One region of the Thalassotalea fusca genome, then DNA from elsewhere that is predicted to be linked to it. Evidence: riboswitches for the same ligand, from Rfam matches in the RefSeq annotation. Region 1 holds a riboswitch; each other region holds the start of a gene.
What was found. Region 1 has a riboswitch for cyclic di-GMP ahead of ACSLUK_RS17590 (DUF3718 domain-containing protein). Riboswitches for the same ligand answer to the same signal wherever they lie in the genome.
Positions count from the first base shown of each region.

Region 2: linked by a shared signal. The riboswitch ahead of ACSLUK_RS03585 (aldo/keto reductase) and the one ahead of ACSLUK_RS17590 (DUF3718 domain-containing protein) in region 1 are both predicted to bind cyclic di-GMP.
Region 3: linked by a shared signal. The riboswitch ahead of ACSLUK_RS10300 (PEP-CTERM sorting domain-containing protein) and the one ahead of ACSLUK_RS17590 (DUF3718 domain-containing protein) in region 1 are both predicted to bind cyclic di-GMP.

Region 1 is NZ_JBQRUN010000020.1:40,209-44,487, reverse strand. It holds gene ACSLUK_RS17600 (CoA transferase subunit A) at 1-438, shown strand, start outside; gene ACSLUK_RS17595 (3-oxoacid CoA-transferase subunit B) at 450-1,106, shown strand; cyclic di-GMP riboswitch class I at 1,358-1,454, shown strand; gene ACSLUK_RS17590 (DUF3718 domain-containing protein) at 1,517-1,876, shown strand; gene ACSLUK_RS17585 (patatin-like phospholipase family protein) at 2,052-3,203, shown strand; gene ACSLUK_RS17580 (DUF1428 domain-containing protein) at 3,289-3,636, shown strand; gene ACSLUK_RS17575 (RidA family protein) at 3,718-4,176, opposite strand.
Region 2 is NZ_JBQRUN010000002.1:287,455-291,733, reverse strand. It holds gene ACSLUK_RS03595 (Nif3-like dinuclear metal center hexameric protein) at 1-415, opposite strand, end outside; gene ACSLUK_RS03590 (LysR family transcriptional regulator) at 834-1,718, shown strand; gene ACSLUK_RS03585 (aldo/keto reductase) at 1,781-2,722, opposite strand; cyclic di-GMP riboswitch class I at 3,001-3,083, opposite strand; gene ACSLUK_RS03580 (tetratricopeptide repeat protein) at 3,217-4,279, shown strand, end outside.
Region 3 is NZ_JBQRUN010000007.1:28,206-32,484, reverse strand. It holds gene ACSLUK_RS10305 (alpha-amylase) at 113-2,116, opposite strand; cyclic di-GMP riboswitch class I at 2,414-2,496, shown strand; gene ACSLUK_RS10300 (PEP-CTERM sorting domain-containing protein) at 2,604-3,767, shown strand; gene ACSLUK_RS10295 (FG-GAP repeat domain-containing protein) at 4,028-4,279, shown strand, end outside.

The DNA of each region.
Region 1 (4,279 bases):
GAGCGTCAAATGATGAGCGGTGAATTGGAAGTTGAATTAACACCTCAAGGCACACTGGCCGAAAAAATGCGCGCTGGTGGTGCAGGTATTCCAGCATTCTTTACAGCAACGGGATACGGAACTTTAGTTGCCGAAGGCAAAGAAGAACGTGAGTTTGACGGTCGTAAATATATTCTAGAACCATCAATTACTGGCGATTTTGCTATTGTAAAAGCGTGGAAAGCCGACCGTTTTGGTAACCTCGTTTATCGTAAAACCGCACGTAACTTCAATCCGATGGCTGCCACTGCTGGTAAAATTACGGTAGTTGAAGTAGAAGAAATCGTTGAACCAGGAGAACTAGATCCTGATCAAATTCATACGCCAGGTATTTACGTTGATCGTCTTATCCAAGGCACTTTCGAAAAACGCATAGAACAAAGAACAATTCGTTCGTAAGGAGGTTACCAATGGCTTTATCAAGAGAACAACTTGCGCAGCGTGTAGCACAAGAGCTACAAGACGGATATTACGTCAACTTAGGCATTGGCATTCCGACGTTAGTAGCTAACTATGTGCCACAAGGTATGGAAGTTATGCTGCAGTCTGAAAATGGCCTATTAGGTATGGGAGAATTCCCAACAGAAGAGACCATAGACGCAGATCTTATTAACGCTGGTAAACAAACAGTTACTATGGCCACAGGCGCTTCTATTTTTGATTCCGCGGAATCATTTGCCATGATCAGAGGCGGACACGTCGACTTAACAGTACTTGGTGCTTTTGAAGTAGACGTTCATGGTAATATCGCTTCCTATATGATTCCGGGAAAGCTTATCAAAGGTATGGGCGGCGCCATGGACCTAGTTGCTGGTGCAGACAATATTATTGTGACAATGACGCATGCGTCTAAACATGGCGAATCAAAGTTGCTCAGCAATTGTACTTTACCACTTACAGGAAAAGGTTGTATTAAGAAAGTACTGACTGACCTAGCCTTTATCGAAATTAAAGACGGTAAATTCCATTTACTAGAGCGTGCTCCTGGCGTTTCAGTGGAAGAAATAGTTAAGCTTACTGAAGGTGAGCTTGTTGTGCCTGATGTTGTACCAGAAATGCAATTTTAGTGAATAATCTTCTGTCATTAGCAAAAATGCTAATGACAGAAATCAGTTAAAATTACAAAGTATTGACAAATCAGTTAGTTAATATTGATAAGTTAACAACAATTCCTCGCTAATTTCTGCAATTTAATATTTTACCCACCTACCATACTCTGTTGATATTTAAGTAAAATAAAATAACCTGCCTTCATAGAAAATAGATAAAATGTCCATACCCTTGCATTTAACATGGTAATTTCGCATACTAGAGTTCGACAAAGAAAAGGCAAAGTACGCGAAAACGTACGACGCAAAACCACCGGTCTAAGGTTTAAACATATTATGTTGGACTATGACAGCGGAGTTACCGAGTTAATAGGTACGTCCTGTGGTTTTTTCTTTTTTTAACTAATTTAAGATTTAAGGTTATTAAAATGAAAAAATTATTATTAGCATCTACCCTTACAGTTTTGACATTGACGTCATCCGTTTATACACCGAAAGCAGAAGCAAGTAACATTGCGCAAAGCGTATGTGAATATGTAGCTGCCGACGATAAAAAACGTATGCGTACATTTTTGAAAACGAATAAACTGAAAATTCGTAAGATTTTTAAGAGTATTCAATGTAATGGGCAGAACTTACTGGAGTTTGCATCAGCAAGAGGTTCAAACGAAACGGGTACTTTAATCATAGGTAAATTACCTAAGAAAGTAGTTTCAGAAAATCTTGCGCTAATCCAGTCTGGATCGCAACCTTTGATAGAAGCTGCCAACGCACGCGTGAGTAGCTAAACATTATTAACAGGTAGACGTTAATATTAATGTTTTACAAGTTAATAATTCTTCTGTCTTTAAAAAACCAGCATTTATGCTGGTTTTTTTTTGCCACAAAATCACAAGTAGTGAAACTTACATTTTTTGATTACAATGTAACTAAGTATAAAATCTAATAAAAACCCACCAGTGAATGACAAGAAAACGTAATAACACTCATGCAAGCAATGCACTAGTACTTACTGGAGGGGGCGCACGTGCCGCTTATCAAGTTGGGGTATTATCGGCGATAGCTAAATTTATGCCTCGCCATCATGCTACACCGTTTCCTATCATCTGCGGTACATCGGCTGGTGCCATCAATAGTACTGCCTTGGCATGTTATGCATCGTGTTTTCATTTAGGCGTTAAAAAGCTAGAGTGGGTGTGGAAAAACCTTAAAACCCATCATGTATATCATAGCGACACTATGCGAGTTTTCGGTCACATTGGCCGTGGTATGTTGGCAAGTTTTCAGGCAGATTACGCGAATAGAAAATCGAGAAGTCTCCTAAACAACGAGCCATTACGACGACTACTTAATGACGTCATAGATTACAATCGAATTGACAACAATATTATTAAAGGCTATTTAGACGCTGTTTCAGTTACCGCATCAAGTTATAGTAGCGGGAATTCCATTAGCTTTTATCAGTCCAAAAGCTCGATCTCTCCGTGGTTTCGCGCAAAAAGACGCGGCCAGCCTAGCCAACTGACAAATGAACACCTGTTAGCATCGGCAGCTATTCCGCTCGTGTTTCCTTCCGTAAAAATCCAACGGGAACATTTAGGTGATGGTTCTATCCACCAGCTGTCGCCATTAAGTCCGGCTATTCATCTTGGTGGTAGAAAGCTATTCATCGTGGGTGTCGAACAACCAAAAGAGCCATTACATGCGCGAGAAAACAACCCTCACCCTCCGACGGCTTCAACAGTAGCTGGTCACTTACTTGATGGTATATTTTCTGATACTTTACAAAGTGATTTAGAACGGATGCATCGCATTAACCAAACGTTAGAGCAGCTGCCTACCGATTATAAGAAAAGCCATGAAGGGCTCAAAAGGATAGATTCATTCTTGATTAACCCTAGCCATGATTTCAATGCAATGGCGGTAGAATACTTTAATGACCTTCCCATACCGATTAAAGTCTTACTTCGTACTTTCGGAATAACAAACGATTCCGAAAGTAGTATTATTAGCTACCTACTATTTGAAAAAAACTATTGTAAACAGCTCATTAAGCTCGGGTTTGAAGATGCAATGGCAAGAGAATCAGCAATTAGAAAGTTTATCGAGCTTTAAGAAGAGTTATTACCAAACTTACCTCAATTACACTCGTTTTGGTTTTGGGCTATGATTAAATGAACTTAAACACAAGGGGAAATATATGGAATTTATAGAAGGATTTGTACTTGCAGTGCCAACAGCCAATAAATCTGAATACATTCAACATGCAAAAGATTCAGCGCAAGTGTTTAAGGATCATGGCGCATTAAGATTAATAGAATGCTGGGGCGAAGATGTCCCCGAAGGTAAAGTCACTTCGTTTCCTATGGCCGTAAAATGCAAAGATGATGAGACTGTTGTGTTTTCTTGGATAGTCTGGCCTAGTCGTGACATTCGTGATGCTGGTATGCAGAAAGTGATGGAGGATCCTAGACTCACTGATGTTCCTATGCCGTTTGATGGTAGTCGTATGATTTTCGGCGGCTTTCAGATGGTCGTTGATGAATAGACGGCAATTAATCATTTATTGAGCTTCTTGAAATTAAAATACTGCGTTTAATTTTAGTAAAGTTCAACTGGGCGAGTTCGATTACGCCGAACTCGCAATACACTCCACTTCAACTTTAGCACCTAGCGCTAACCCATTCGCACCAAACGCACTTCTCGCGGGGTAAGGTTGTTCAAAATAACTAATATAAACTTCATTAAACGCCTGCCACTCGCTAATATCTGCAAGCATAACGGTGCACTTTACCAGATATCCCATTGACATACCGTGCGCGGCGAGTGTTGATTTAATGTTATTCATCGTTTGCTTTGCTTCCGCTCGAATACCACCCGTGACCAATTTCCCTGTAGTCTTATCCACACCAATTTCTCCAGACAAGAAAACAAGTTCCCCTACTCTCACAGCTTGAGAAAATGGCAGATTACTACTTTTGTGGTGATTATCATTCAAGAATTCAACGTGTTTATCTTGGTAAGCACTGCAAGGCCAAGATGACATGTTAAACGCTATGATGAAGTAAACGAACTGAACAAACCTCATAATGTACTCCCTGTTTTGTTAATTTTATTGCTTTAGTTAATTAATAACACAAAGTGTGCTGCACTTTATATTCATGACGCCTATATGTTCATGACGTCTTTTT
Region 2 (4,279 bases), on a different contig from region 1:
CGAAACTTCCTTGCAAAGACACACAGAGCTCATTACCTATTTCCAGTGGGTTAATATCACCAATGTTTAATCGTCTTGCCAATTGTACATTGTTGCCAAGTTCTTCATGTATATCTAAAGGCAAATGATAAGCAAACAAGCTGATGCCGTTATCAATCAACGCTTTTATACGTTGATACTTCATGCCACGAATAACATATGATTCGTTTTTCCAAAAATAACCATGATGTACGACCAAAGCATCAGCCTCGCGCGCAATTGCGGCTTCTATAAGTGATTGCGTTGCCGTTACCCCTGTTACTACTTTATTGATCGTGCCTTTGCCTTCTATTTGAAGACCATTGGGACAAAAGTCTTTGATCCTGTTTGGTGAAAGTAACGCATTTAATTCACGTTCAAAAACGGATAATTTCATGATATTTCCTGTAATGATTCTCATGTATGCTCGGTTTTCAGTAAGACTATGCTCCGGCGACACATGAGTGATAATTTATTTATTTTTATTAGAGCGTGTTGACCTTTGCTGTTCATTTTTGCAGCTGACAGTTTGGCATTTAGACTAGGCAGAGCCTTCGTCGTGTAGTTATTCTCCTCCAGTAAGGCGATAACACAGTATAAATGCCAAACGGGCGCTGCCCGAAGGGTTCAATTGAGCGCGCTTTGCTCATTGTTGCTCGATTTTTACGTAGAACAACTATGCTACAAACCGAGCGCCGCGATCAAAGCACGCTCAAGTTGAACAAAAATTTGTACCTCAAAGATCAACACGCTCTAGTAGCAAATGAGTTTAATAATTTCTAATTTGCTGTGAAGATGGCTCAAGGAAGATTTATATGCATGGATACAACCAACAAGGTCAGTATTGGGATTTGCTGTATAGTTATATGGTATTAGCTGAACATGGTAAGATGCGTAAGGCGGCTGGCGCCTTGAGTGTCAGTACGTCAACGTTAAGCAGGCGTATGGAGAAGCTTGAACTAGTATTGAACATTTCACTTTTTAGAAGACACCCCGATGGTATTGTTCTGACAGAGGAAGGTCGACAACTCGCTGAGCATTGTAAAACGTTAGATAGTAATCTAACGGATATTATCCAATCAATTCGACATTACAATTCAAGTTCACCCAAGATTATTCGTTGCTCTATTGTTGCTGATATCGCAAGGTTTATTGTGCTGCCTCATTTACAAGAATTTTATCGAGACAACGCTAATGTGATGATCGAAATTGATACTGCGATGCAACTCGTGGATTTGGTCAGTGAAGATTGGGATTTGGCGATTCGTTTTTCCCGCCCTGAAAAAGGCGCCTTGGTAGTCAAACGACTAGCGTCGACAAGAATTAGTCTTTACCGGCACAAAGATATGGAAATTGATTTACAGGTGCCCATCCCTTTCATTGGCTGGCACATAAGAGATGCCGACTTTCTCCCCAACAAATTGATTCAAAATGTAGGTAATTGGCACGAAGCTCTAAGGGTTTCAGATTTTTCTGAAGCCTTAGCAGCAATGCAGGCAGGAATTGGCACTGGGTTTATGCCGGATTATGTCGCACGTCAACTCAATGAGTATGTTCCTGTAGCGTTACCCAATACTAATCAGCTAGTCAATATCTGGCTGGTTGTACGTGAGGCTTCTTCACGTCAGCCTCACGTTAGGAAGTTTATGCAATTTATCGACGATATATTGCATCAACACAATGGGTTGAATTTGAACTAACCACGCGAACATGAGTTGTGTTGGTTAAATAGCGCGATTGGTAATCGCGCAACTTTCCCATTTTAAGCGATGAAAATTTCTTCAACGGCGTACGTAAGATCTGCTGGCAGCTCATATTGACAGGCAACGATGTTGCTTTGTATTTGCTCCAATGATGAGACGCCAATCGCAATGTTGCTTACAATATTTCGCGATATCAGCCACGACAACGCCAAAGTGGCCATTGGTACGTCTGCTTCCATACTCAACACTTGTAACTGCTTGGCCTTTTCGAGGTTGGCCGTATTATGATATTTATCTCGCATTTGTTGACTGTAATTGCCTATGAGTGAAGAGGAGGGAATCTGGTTTGTTAAGTTTTTTCCTGCGAGAATGCCCGACGCCAATGGGCTCCAACACATTAACCCTAACCCCTTGGATTCAACAAGCGGTGACAGGTGTTTTTCGACGTAGGCACGCTCTAAAAGTGAATATTCTGCCTGCTCCAAAATTGGCGGTTCGTAGCCCATGCGCTCACAAATATCGTAGGCTGCTATGAGTTGCTCAGCCGTCCATGCACTTGTACCCCAATAAAGAATCTTGCCTTCTCGAATCAAGTCATTGAATGTTCTAATCGTTTCTTGCAGAGGTGTATTGTTGTCATAGCGGTGACAAAGAAAAATATCGATGTAGTTAGTTTGTAATTGTTTCAAGCTATTTGTGACTGACGCTCGTATGTGTTTCCGCGATAGTCCACGATCATTTACGTTGTCGCTCATAGGCCAGTAGCACTTGGTACAGATAACCAGATTGTCGCGGTTTAGCTGGCTAAACACTTTACCCATAGCGGCTTCGGCCGGACCATAGACATCGGCAGTATCGAATGTGGTGACACCATTGTCGACAGCGTATCGAATAATGCTATCGGTTTCTTTTTCATTCAATCGAATGCCAAAGTTTTTCCACCCTCCAACTGATAAGATACTCGTGTATAGACCTGAATGACCAAACTTCCTGTATTTCATAATAAATCCTAATTGAACTGTGGCAACAACAGCCGTCATGTAATGTGGAAACAGTATGAGTGGATAAATAAGCAGGCGCAACGCTCAAGATTGAAACAGCTGTTGCATGATTAGTGTAACGGCAATAGAAAAGTACTATTGCATAGCTAATTGACTATTGGTAGACAAAAAGAATTAATAGATAGGATCTATGAAAAAAAGAGAAGGCACGCAAAGATTACCGTGGGAAATTAGTCAGCAGTATGACCAAGTATAGATAAGCCCCCACTATATCTAAATTCGGTAGTTCCGCTGTCGTAGGTTTCCCCTTAGACCGGTAACTTTGCGTCACTAGTTTTCACTAGTTTTGCCCTTTTCGAGCTTTAGCGGCTCTGATAATCATTATAGGTATAAATATCTTAATGTAAACCTTTTTTGTATTTGCTTGATTAATTTCAGTATTATGCATAGCCTAGTGGTCGAATTTATTTGTCGTTCATCGTTATGGAGTGGCCGTGCTGTCTGAAAATCACGATTCATTTAATCGGATGATTAGCCGCAAACTAATCCAGTGTGTTTTGATTGCTCATTTAGTCTATGCAGCAGCGTCACAAGCTAATATTGTCGAAGACATTAGCCATAATACTGCGCATGTTGATAAATATTACACGATGAACAAAGAAATGCTGCCCTACGATGGTGTAGTTGAACTAGCGACTGCTGTAATTGCTAACCGACAGTATTATGACAAGAACACGATCGCCAAAATGTTTATCTTGTTGGCCGATACCGCTATCAACAAAGGTGCGTTAGCCAAAGCCATGCAATTTGCGCAAGACGGCTTAACGATTGAAGATATTTCGCCTGAACTTGTACTAAATCTAAAGTTAAAAATAGTTCAAGGGCATTACGCTCAAGGTAAATTTCATCAAGCAAAGCAACTATCGATAGAAGCGGTGGCGCTTTCCAGAGAGCTAGATAGTGCACTTTATCGTCTACTTGCCCTTAGTTATCGAGCTATGACTAACGCATTGGTTGGCGAGCATGCGTTAGCTTTTGCCGACTTGCAAGAAGTGGACGACTTATTAAAGGCACATCAAGAATTTTCGGAACACATTGAAGTTATCGAAATTTTAGCATTGTCTCGATTTTATTTAGAGGACTTCGACTCAGCGATCACTTTGTACAATCGCGTGCTCAAGTTGCGCTATGACCTCAATATGAAGCAAAACGTCGAAAAAACTTATTATAGTCTGGCAACTACGTACCTTATGTCGGACCGACTTGAGGATGCATATAACGGCTATTGGGAAGCAAAAAAATACGCAGAACTTGCTGATGCACCCATTCGGCTTGCCTACGCACACTTAGGACTAGGACAGGTGCTGCACCGCATGAACAATTATCAAGAAGCACAACAGGAACTTGTGCAGGCGGAAGCTTTGTTCTCGGTTGAAAACTTATCAAAGCCGTATTTAGATACTCTGATTACACTGGCTAAGAATAGTCTCGCGTTGTCGTTAGAAGACGAATATCAAACTTATTTACTTAGAGCCATGGCGATCGCTGAAAACACAG
Region 3 (4,279 bases), on a different contig from region 1:
AACCAATCGCTATAAAACGGGGAGATTTATCGTGCTTTTTTTAAGAGTTGGCATGGTAATTCATTGCATATGGCAATGCAATGAATTACCAACTGTGAGTCAATTGTACCGTTTAAAATGACTTAATTTCTGCGTCTGATTGGTTGAAGATAAATCGGTTAATTTTACCACATTGCGCCATGTGATTATTCGACGCATAAGGAATCCCTTGTTGTGAAATGTCAGACTCCCAACCCTGACCGTTTTTGACAAAGGCCTTAAGTTCGAACCAGCCATTCGCCGTTCTATCACAATCCATATCCACATCTAGCATCCAGTAATGTGCGCCCCAAACATTGAGGGGTTCTTCACCATAACCATCAACGGCAACCGTTTTCTTCTCTCCCCAATTTATCGGCCACAAATCGATAGTCCAGTCTAGCGGTGTTCCTTCAGCGGCACTCGATTGGTTTATTTGAGCTCCATACCAGTCAAGGTAACTGTCTCCTACTTTCCACGGTGATGTTGTCGCATTTTTAAGGTTGCGATGCTTAATGGGGATTGCACACAAAAAGTTAGTGATAGTGCACTCTAGGCCCATATGCTGACGAGCATAGTCATGGTCAATACCACCACGCACGAACATATCTTGCCCACTTTGGGTATTGGCCGAAATAAATACCACTGTCCGTTGCCAACCGTCACTAGGTGGAACAATTTGACTAGTTTTAGCACCTTGATGAATCGCCAATGCCTGCCAAGCAGCTAAATTAGTATCAATTGTTCCGTTAGCGCTCACTTCAACCGTATCTCCTGAACATGAATTGCCATCTTCACTGAGTTGTCCGTTAAGCACATTACAATAAATCCCCGGTGCCATGTCCGTTACAAGCGAAACAGACATAGTACTATCCTCTTTATTTATAGCGACAAAACCAGCACTACCTCGCCCAAATGCAATTTGGTTATTACCATTGTCCCACCAATTGGTCACTGTCCAGTTATCTGCGGTATTATTTCTAAAATCAACTGCGCCAGCGATATACTGCCATCGATGTTCACACTGCCAATCTTGCGCAAAACACATGAGTTGACCATTGTTATGGACGGGTACATCAGGCGCACCAGCATCAGTATCGTTATGAAATGCAAAACTCGACATTACCTTCGGATAGCCATACGGATAAGCTAACATGAACACATTCGCTAATTCGTATAAACGACCATCTTCAAAGGTCACTACGTTACCAGCACCGCCATGCCCTCGCTGATTATCGTGATTATCAACAAACACCACCGCATTGTAGCTAGGCATAAACCCCCAGCTTTCGCCGAATGTTTTCAACCAAGCGAGCTTCCCTTGTTTGAACGTTTCCCCTAACTTGGTTGAGTACTTAAACTCGGTAACTAAACCCGTACTAAGGTATTCACTGGCACTTATCGCTTCTCCTCCTTGGTCGATCACTTCCTGAAAGACCAAAGGTGTTCCATTGACTTTTGCCAGCACAGCTTGGATATCTTCAACTGCCATGTGTTTTGAGGCATCTAAACGAAAACCCGCGACACCAATGGACAATAAATCGTTCAGGTAACCTGCTAGTGTATCCTGTACATAAAATGAGCTAGTGTTTAAGTCTGCCAAACCAACTAATTCGCAGTTTTGCACTTGCCAGCGGTCGCCATAATTATTGATTGCACAAGTGTCATGAAAATCCCATGGGCTGTAGTCTGGAAATGATTTTTGACCATACGAACTTCCCGATACCCCCGTTCCACTTCCCGCAGCCATATGATTAATAACAGCGTCTACGTATATGTCTACGCCAACGCCTTTACAGCGAGTGACCATGTCAACAAATTCCGCTCGCGTACCGCCTCGACTGGTTAGTTGATAACTAACAGGCTGATACCTTGTCCACCATGCATCACCTTGAATATGTTCATTAGGTGGTGATACCTGAACCGCTGCAAATCCATTTGGCCCAAGATTACTTTCACATTCTTTTGCAACATCAGACCATTGCCACTCAAACAGATGGACAAATGTAGTCGGTTGCGAAGCCGCCTGCACTTGAATGCTTCCGACCGTGACCAGTAAAGCGCCTACCAGAGGGCTCAGTATTGTTGTTTTTTTCATATAATTCCCGCTTAGTTATTGTTGTTAAATTATTGTTACCCCTCATATCATCGAACAAAAAAACAACAATTCCAGCACTGAATAGTGTGAATACGTATGTAGCCGCACACAGTTGACTATGAAATGGGATAGAGTGAAATTGGAGGAGTCAATTTCTCAGTTGACGTAGCAAGCTGGCTCTAATGCATATACATATATCTATCGACTTGCCAAAAACTTCTCAAAATTTTCAGTAATTACAAACACAAAAACAGTTTTTAGTTTACAAGTTTTGTACTTTACGTTACGCTGACAAAAATTTGTAAAAGGCAAGTATGGCGAAATCCATATACGCAAAGCTTCCGACCTAAGGTGAAAACTATGGTAGCGGGGTTGCTGAAAAATTGAACTCACCAAGTTTTCTTGCCTTATTAATCAACTACATCACATTAGTTACTACTGCTGAATATAGCTATTGGATGTTTGAATTGAGACAAGGAAATTGCACATGAAAACGGGTTCATTTCGATTAGTTACTAGCGCGATAGTATTAAGCACTCTGTTCGCGACACAAGCAAATGCCAGCTTAGTAACCTCTTCAAAACACGAGCAAAACTCCGACGAACGTTTGAGCTATTACCTTTCGGGTATGGAAAACAACAATATTTTAGCCGCTGAAAATTCAGTGCTAAATATCCCTATCGATCTAAACCACCAATTTAACAGTAATTACGTTGTCTACAGCGACAATGACACGATTTCAGGACAAGTAAAAAACAATGTCCTTACGCTAAACATTGAAGAAGTGTCGAAAGATACGACAGTAAGTGTTTCACTCGTTAGTGACGATGAGTCGCGTAAAACTGCGTTTAGTCTTGTTGTCAATGTTTTGGACCAACCGACCTTTGCAATGCCTAACTATGCAATTGCGCTTAACGAAGATGCTGAACTTTCTTCTGCTTTATCGGGCGCGTCTATATTAAATATCGACAACGGCGGTATTTACTCCAACGGCAGTATCGATGAATTTTCGCCGTTTTCGCAAAAATCTTCGAGTTCATATGCAACGGCAAGTAGATCAAATGGAAAGGATAATGCCAGTGGTTACATTGCTTATGCCGGTTCAAAGATGCCCGCTTTAACACCAGATATGTTTAGCATTGAAATGTACTTACCATCATCCAATGGTGATATGAGTAATAATCAACTCAACGATCCAAAAGAAGCGATCATTGCGGCATTCAAAAAAGTAGCTGCACAACACCAAAGAAACAACGCGCCAACTATTACTGTTGCTGGAAGCCCACCTCCACAGGGTGCAGAAGAAGGCAATGACAATACGAATGGTTCGGATGAACAAAACAATGAACAAGTAGCACAGCAAGAAAATACTTCGCCAAACACCCATAATGCAGGTGACCCAGAAGGTACTGAGCCAAACTCTCCTACAGGTGATGATAACGAAGAGTTCACCGCTAATAACGACGGTGATTCAGAAAATGAAGGTGAAAACTCGCCGTTTGTAACACCAACCCCGGCTAATGAGAATGCAGAACTTATCGTCGCACAAACAACGGTAACTGAAATCCCAGAGCCTGCTACCTCTGCAATATTTGCTCTTGCACTTGCGGGGCTGGTTACTCGACAAAAATTAAAAAAACAGTCTATTTAGTATTTCTCTCTACTTCCATCGAAAGATGATTTTAAACAGGAGTTATTAACTCCTGTTTTTTTTCATTTAGAAGTATAAAGGTTTTGTTTTCCTCCCTTTTTTGCGCAGTCGGAAACAAAATGTAATACATTCCCCGTAGCATATTTTCATCTGGCGCTTTATGCTTTGCAGATTGAACTGATTCGCCTTTCTTACCATTCTTTGTGAAGCATGGCATAAGAGCCGATGATTTAACGGAATAATGTCAGATAGAGGACAAAATGGATAATAACAATCAAACGTCTCTGGCGATCAGCCTTTGCGCCTTACTTTTTGCCAGCCCTGGCATCGCGAAGAAAACTGATACGCAAAACTTAACTTTTAACAAATCCACGTTGAAAGCCGACGTTGCATTAAGTGGACACACAATGTGGTTACATAACGATAATGCAGCTAAGCACTTGCTTATTGCCGATAAAACCTTTGCGAGTAGGCAATTTATACTATTTAAAAATATCGATAACGCTGATATC